DNA from 3 places in the Novosphingobium soli genome. Region 1 is predicted to be linked to each of the others. Evidence: riboswitches for the same ligand, from Rfam matches in the RefSeq annotation. Region 1 holds a riboswitch; each other region holds the start of a gene.
The links. Region 1 has a riboswitch for cobalamin ahead of ACFFJC_RS14725 (TonB-dependent receptor plug domain-containing protein). Riboswitches for the same ligand answer to the same signal wherever they lie in the genome.
Positions count from the first base shown of each region.

Region 2: another riboswitch for cobalamin. It lies ahead of ACFFJC_RS15795 (TonB-dependent receptor plug domain-containing protein); the one in region 1 lies ahead of ACFFJC_RS14725 (TonB-dependent receptor plug domain-containing protein).
Region 3: another riboswitch for cobalamin. It lies ahead of ACFFJC_RS18865 (TonB-dependent receptor plug domain-containing protein); the one in region 1 lies ahead of ACFFJC_RS14725 (TonB-dependent receptor plug domain-containing protein).

Region 1 is NZ_JBHLWK010000018.1:1,360-3,619, forward strand. It holds gene ACFFJC_RS14720 (hypothetical protein) at 481-672, shown strand; cobalamin riboswitch at 979-1,225, shown strand; gene ACFFJC_RS14725 (TonB-dependent receptor plug domain-containing protein) at 1,443-2,260, shown strand, end outside.
Region 2 is NZ_JBHLWK010000019.1:22,184-24,443, forward strand. It holds gene ACFFJC_RS15795 (TonB-dependent receptor plug domain-containing protein) at 1-1,090, opposite strand, end outside; cobalamin riboswitch at 1,261-1,499, opposite strand; cobalamin riboswitch at 1,694-1,918, shown strand; gene cobW (cobalamin biosynthesis protein CobW) at 2,116-2,260, shown strand, end outside.
Region 3 is NZ_JBHLWK010000025.1:117,470-119,729, reverse strand. It holds gene ACFFJC_RS18870 (hypothetical protein) at 1-500, opposite strand, end outside; cobalamin riboswitch at 672-860, shown strand; gene ACFFJC_RS18865 (TonB-dependent receptor plug domain-containing protein) at 1,022-2,260, shown strand, end outside.

The sequences.
Region 1 (2,260 bases):
CCATGGGTAGATCGAAAATATGGTTCGCTACCTTGGAATGGAAGGAGAGGATGCTCTCGCCCTCGCGGGGAATAAGGAGATCTGAACCCGATGGCGCCCAATTTCGGTGGTGAGCCGGACTTGCGCGTCTGGGACAATCCTGCTGTTCAGAAGCGACCGGTCGAAAAATGGCTTTAGACAGAAACCGCCATCAAATGGTTTCCTAGGCGGCGTGGACAAATTGAGACTTCCGGTTTCGCCCCATCCTCCCCCTTTGGGGGAGGGGAACCATGCGAAGCATGGTGGAGGGGCACGAGCGGTTTGCGTGACCTTGATCGGCAGGAGGTTCTGCTGCGGGCCAACGCGATGGCACGCACACCGAGGGTGCCCCTCCACCACCCTGCGGGTGGTCCCCCTCCCCGTTCCGGGGAGGATGGCTACGACGGCTTCCGCCCAATGGAGGACCTTCCAACCGGATAGGAGGTGAGGTAGTCTTGCACCATGTCCAGCGTTGTTTCAGCCAGTCGATCGCGAACGAGCAGCGCCAAGCGGAAAGCGAAGGTCGTTCAGCAAATTTCCCCTGTCGAACGGCAGGCCAGACCCGACAGCGTTGCTTTTGCGCAGCGCGAGGTCGCTAAGGATTTCGCTCTGAGGAAGTACCGCGAGGCAATGGCCTCCAAGCTCAAAGAATAGCGATGCCGCGACATCGCCCCGTTGCGGACGCCTCAAACCACGATATGTCACGTCAATGATCGAACCCGCACCCCGTCGCCGGGGTCGCTCTAGCGATACGTCTAACCTATTCCGTCACGCCGGCGGCACCGTCTTAGCACGTATGCGCGAACAATCGGAAAAGCAGTTGACCACCCCATTTCGGTCATTCCGTCGACACGGAATTTGTCCACGCGGCCTAGTCCCTGCCGGCCTATTGAAGCGTCGTTCGGCACTTGTCGCCAGCAGGATGTCGTTGTATCGCACGTGGCGTCGGGTGCCATGGTGCCTGACATAGATCGCGCCGGTGTCCCGGAAGGGACTTAATAGGGAACGCGGTGCGGACGGCGAGAGTCATCCCAATCCGAGGCTGTCCCTGCAACTGTAAGCGGTGAGCGAGATGCACATGTGCGGACGGGAAAAGTCCCGGTTCGCCAGCCACTGGGCCGGACGCTAAGTCCTGCGAGGCCTGGGAAGGCCGTGCATCAAGCGACGACCCGCGAGCCAGGAGACCTGCCGGCGCTAGGTCGCTCTTGCTTTGGTCCAGGGGATGGTCAGGGCACGGTAACTCTCCGTCTGAGCGACGAACCTGTGCGGTTGGGGCCGCAGGGGTCTGCGTTGGTGGGCGACATGCGCCCGTCTGCCGGCGCTGGCCCGCCGTTCGTTCGCCTGATGCCTGCCGGATGCGGCAGGTTGACGGCCGAGTGCCGGTCTGCCCCGCTGCCAAATGCTTGGGCGCGGGGGGAATGATAATGATGATGAAATTTGTGGCTCATGCTTCTGTGTTGGCTCTGGCAGCGACGGCAGCGCCTGTCTTGGCGCAATCCAATCCGACCCAGCCCACGACCGACGCGAAGGGCGACACCATCGTCGTCACCGCATCGCGTTCGGGTGATGCCGTGCCGATCAACCAGCTTGGTGCTTCGGTCACGGTGCTCGATGCGCAGGCACTGGAAACACGCCAGACCCGGATCGTGTCGGACATCCTGCGGGACGTACCGGGCGTTGCGGTCAGCCGGACCGGCGCGATCGGCGGCCTGACGCAGATTCGTATTCGTGGATCGGAGGGCAATCATGTCCTCGTCCTGATCGACGGGATCAAGGCCTCTGATCCGTATAATGGCGAATATGATTTCGGTACGCTGATCGCCGATGATGCCGCCAAGGTCGAAGTGCTGCGCGGCCAGCAATCCTCGCTCTATGGGTCGGACGCAATTGGCGGCGTGATCCAGTATATCACGCTGACCGGGGCAGAAGCCCCGGGCTTTTCCGCAAGGGCGGAAGGCGGGTCTTTCGGGACGTATACAGGAAGTGCCCGCGCTGCTGGCGTGACTGGCACGCTCGATTATGCCGTGTCCGGCTCTTACTACCACACCGATGGGACACCGACTGCGCGGTTCGGCACGCGCGACGTCGGATCGGACAGCGCCGGCCTTTCGGCCAAGCTGATTTGGTCGCCCACCGACAACTTCACGGTCACCGGCGTCGGCCGGTACAGCTACACAGATGCCGACACCAACAACAGCGAGGACGATCCGACCAGCCCGCTGTTCGGCTACACCGTCGACAG
Region 2 (2,260 bases), on a different contig from region 1:
TGACCACCGCGCTGCCGCCGAAGTCCTTGTACCCCCAAAAGGTTCCCTCGGGGTAGACGACGATCGGCGGACCGCCGGCCAGGTCGTTGCGGATCTGGACGTAGGCGGTGCTCCAGTCGTGGTAGTAGCCCTTGAGGAAAAACTGCACGGCCTCGCTGCCGACGTAGTCGAGGCGGAGGCTGGCGATCTCCTCGTTGCGATCGTTGCGGCTCTCGCGGATGCGGGTGGGCGAGAGGTTGTCGAGATCCGCCTCGGTGTGCTGGTACTGGGCGTTGAGGAGCAGGTCGGACCCGAAGTCGAACTGGTACTTGCCGCCTACGGACCACAGGTCGTAGCCGTAGCGCCGGTCGGTCGCGCTCGGTTCGAGATGGCTGTAGGGGCGGTAGCCCTCCGAGCGGTTGTGCGAGGCCCAGGCGACGAAGCGGTGCCGCCCGGCGCTGCCGCGTACCCAGCCGTCGACGTTGGTGCCCGCGCGGCTGTCCACCTGCGCGTTCACCTGCCCGCCGAAGGTGTCTGCGAACGAGCGGGTCACCACGTTGATGACGCCCGCGGCGGCCTGGGTGCCGTAGAACAGGCTCTCCCCGCCCTTGAGCACCTCGATGCGCTCGACCATACTGGCCGGCAGGGTGTCGTTGGGCGAGGTGGAGCCGTAGAGGCGGTTGTTGATGCGGATGCCGTCCACGGTCCAGAGGACGTCCTGCGTGCGCGACCCCTGCAGCGACAGGTCCACGTAGCTGAAGGGGCCGCTGCGCGGCATGACGTAGAGCCCCGGCACCGCCTGCAGCGCGGCGGCGACATCGACCGCGCCCCGCTCGTCGATCTCCTGTTCGCTCACCTCGTGCAGGTCGCTGCCGTAGCGCGCGATCTCGCGCGGCAGCGTCTCCTCGACGCTCTGCCCGGTGACCACGATCGAGTCCCCGGTGTCCCCCGAGACCGCGTCTGCTGCGCCATCCGACGCGGCCCCAGCCTCTTCGGCCCCAGCCTCCCCGGCCCGAGCCTCCCCGGCCCGAACCTCGTCCGCCAGCGCCGGCCGGCAGGCGAGTAGAAGCACCACGGCCAACGCCGCGGGCGAAACCTTGTGCGTATTCATCTTCGATACCCCGCAGGCGTCAGCGAAACCTGGCGTGGGGCCTCTGCGCGCGGTCGGCGCACGTACCGGACGGACGCCTCGGCGCCCGGCACGTCAGCCGGTGCGGCCCCCGCCGCACGTGCGTCGCTCAGACGGAGTTTCCGTGCCTCGGCCATCCCCTGGACCACGGCAAGAGCGACCGGACGCCGGCAGGTCTCCTGGCTCGCGGGTCAGCACACGATGCATGGCCTTCCCAGGCCTCGCATGTCGCAGCGTCCGGCCCAGTGGCTGCCGGCGTCCATCGGTCGCCGGCTTATGCATCGCGCTCGCCACTTACAGTTGCAGGGACAGCCGCGGATTCGGGAGCCGAGCCCCCTCACCGCGTTCCCTATTAAGCCCCTTTCGGGACACCGGCGCGATCTGGCCGAAGCGCCCTTGCAGGACGTTCGGCTGCGCGGGTGCTTAGTCGCGCCGCGCCGGCGGTGCAAGAGCCCTCGGATCGCTGGCGCCACGATGCGCCGGCACGATGGCGCTCTCGGCTCACGGCGGCGGGCCCGCTGGCGACGGGCGCTGGCCGCTTGCGGGTGGGGAACGAAGGCCCTATGACGCGGGCCGGGCGGCTTGCCGTCCGAAGATCGCGCCGGTGCCTCGCAAGAGGCTTAAAACGGGAAGGCGGTGGGAATGGGCGACCATTCGATTCCGCAGCTGTCCCTGCAACTGTAAGCGGCGAGCGCGATGCACACGTTCTCCCGGCAGCGGGAGGCCAGCCACTGGGCCCGCAGGCCTGGGAAGGCGTGCATCGTGCCTTGACCCGCGAGCCAGGAGACCTGCCGGCGTCCGGTCGCTCTTGCCTTGGTCCAGGGGATGGCCACGGCACGGTATGGTCCGTCTGAGCGACATTCGTATCGCGGCGCAGGGCCGCATCGGTGCCGTGTGGCGGGCGTGTTCGCGCCTGCCCGTCCGCAGGCGCACCGGGCCGTCGGACGCGTCGCCGCGCCGCCGGTACGCCCCGCCCACCGAAGTCGCCGGCGCGGGAGAGCATGACCTTGAGCAAAGTACCCACCACCGTCATCACCGGCTTCCTCGGCGCGGGCAAGACCACGCTCATCCGGCATCTGCTGCAGAATGCCCGCGGCCGCCGGCTGGCACTGGTCATCAACGAGTTCGGCGACGTCGGCGTCGACGGCGAAC
Region 3 (2,260 bases), on a different contig from region 1:
AAGCCGCCGCTGGACAGGATCTGCGACGACAGCGTCGCGCCGGTCAGCAGGACCAGCGCCGGCATCAGGTCGGTTGCGCTCTCCTCCAGCCGGGCCGCCCCGATCCGCCCGGCCACCCACATCATCGCGTAGGCGGGGAACAGCATCCCATAAGCGGGCGTGAGGCAGAAGCTCATCCAGCCCTTCGCTCCGACCACCGCCACGTCGATTGCGAAGGCCAATGCGAACAGCGTGGCGAAGCCGGCCAGCCGCCGGACGAAGTAGCCGAGCACGAAGAAGCTGGCGAGGCTCGTCTCGGGCAGGTGCAGGACGTGGGTGGCCGCTGTCGTCCGCGTCGCCAGCATGACCACGGCCAGCACCGCGAAGACGCAGGCCTGGAGGCGGACGGGATAGTCGGGGCGGACCATGGCTTCACTCCGGGCAAGGACGGCGGGCGACAGGCGGCGGGCGACACGATCAAGGCGGGCCGCGCGCAGCGATCCGGCGAGTCCGGACAGCATCGCGGCGATGCCCGGCCGATTGGCGATGGCGGGAGCAACGGCCGGGTTCTGGCCCGACTTGCGTCGACCCCACCGATCATGCCCTCTCGGGCATCCGTTGCATGAACGGCTTAAGCCACTTCCGCGCGGCGCGCAAGCATCGGGGCCTTGCGCAGCACGGCTCCGCACGATAGTTGCCGGCCCGCGACAGGTTCCCTCGCGGGATCAAAAGGGAACTCGGGTGAAAGACCCGGGCTGCCCCTGCAACTGTAAGCGGCGAGCCATCCGGCCATTTCGCCATTGGGGCTTCGGACCCTGAGAAGGCGGCCGGACCGGCAACGACCCGCGAGCCAGGAGACCTGCCTGCCGCAGTCGTTCTTCGACCGGACAGGGTGTGCCGGCCGGACGGGGGGACATCCTCGCGCAACGACAGCCATAGCTTCGCCGGCGCTGCGCCGCGCGGAAGGACCGCGGCTTCGCGCCTGTCCTTCTCCGCACGACGCCGGGCTACGGGGCATTGCCGCTTGCAGGAGGGACTACGAATGCCAAGACACCTGACCATCGCCACCGCGAGCCTCGCGCTCGCCGCCACTCCTGCCTTCGCGCAGGCCCCCGCACCTACCTCCAGTCCTGCAGGCGAGGAAGACGCGGGCGAGCGCATCGTCGTCACCTCGCTGCGCACGCCGGTCGCCTCCGAGCGGGTCTCCGCCACCGTGACCGTGCTCGACGAGCCCGCGCTCGTCGCGATCCAGCCGATCGCCGTCACCGATGCGCTGCTGCGCACGCCCGGTATAAGCCTGTCGCGCAACGGCGGCTACGGCACCACCACCTCGCTGCGCATCCGCGGCGCCGACGCCGGGCAGAGCGTCATGGTGATCGACGGCATGCGCCTGTCCGATCCCTCTTCCACCGCGGCCGGCTACGGCTTCTCCAACCTCCTGCTCGACGACATCGACCGCATCGAGATCCTGCGCGGGCCGCAGTCGATCCTGTGGGGCAGCGACGCCATCGGCGGCGTGGTCAACGTGCGCACCCGCCGCCCCGTCGCGCCGCTGGAGGGGAGCCTGGCGGTGGAGGCGGGAACCCACGACACCGTCTCCGCCCGCGCGGGGCTGGGCGGCAGCTCGCAGGCGCTCGACTGGCGGCTGTCCGGCTCGCGCTTCGTCACCGACGGCATCTCGGCGCGCTCCAACGGGCAGGAGGACGACGGCTACGCCCGCAGCGCCGCCAGCGGCACGGCGACGCTGCGCCTGGCGCCCGGCGTCAGCCTCGACCTGCGCGGCTACTGGTCCGATTCGCGTAACGACTTCGACGGCACCAGCGGAGACACGCGGGCCTATGGCACCACCGAGGAATGGACGGGCTATGCCGGGCTCAACTTCGCCCTGCTCGGTGGCCGCCTGACCAACCGCGTGGCCGTGCTGCAGAACGAGACCGACCGCGCCAACTTCGATCCGGCGCGCTCCATCCGGCAGGTCACCTTCGACGCCCACGGCCGCGTGCGCCGCTACGAGTACCAGGGCACGTACGCCATCTCGGGTGCGGTGGACGCGGTGTTCGGCCTGGAGCGCGAGGAACAGCGGATGACCACCGCCTCCCCCGCCAACAGCACGACGCCCTACGTCCTGACGCCGCAATCGGTCGACACCGACAGCGTCTACGGCCAGCTGCGCGCGACGCCCTTGCGCGGGCTGACCCTCGACGCCGGCGCACGCTACGACCACCAGTCGCGCTTCGGCGGCAACACCGTGGTGAGCGCGGGCGCCGTCTATACCCCGGAC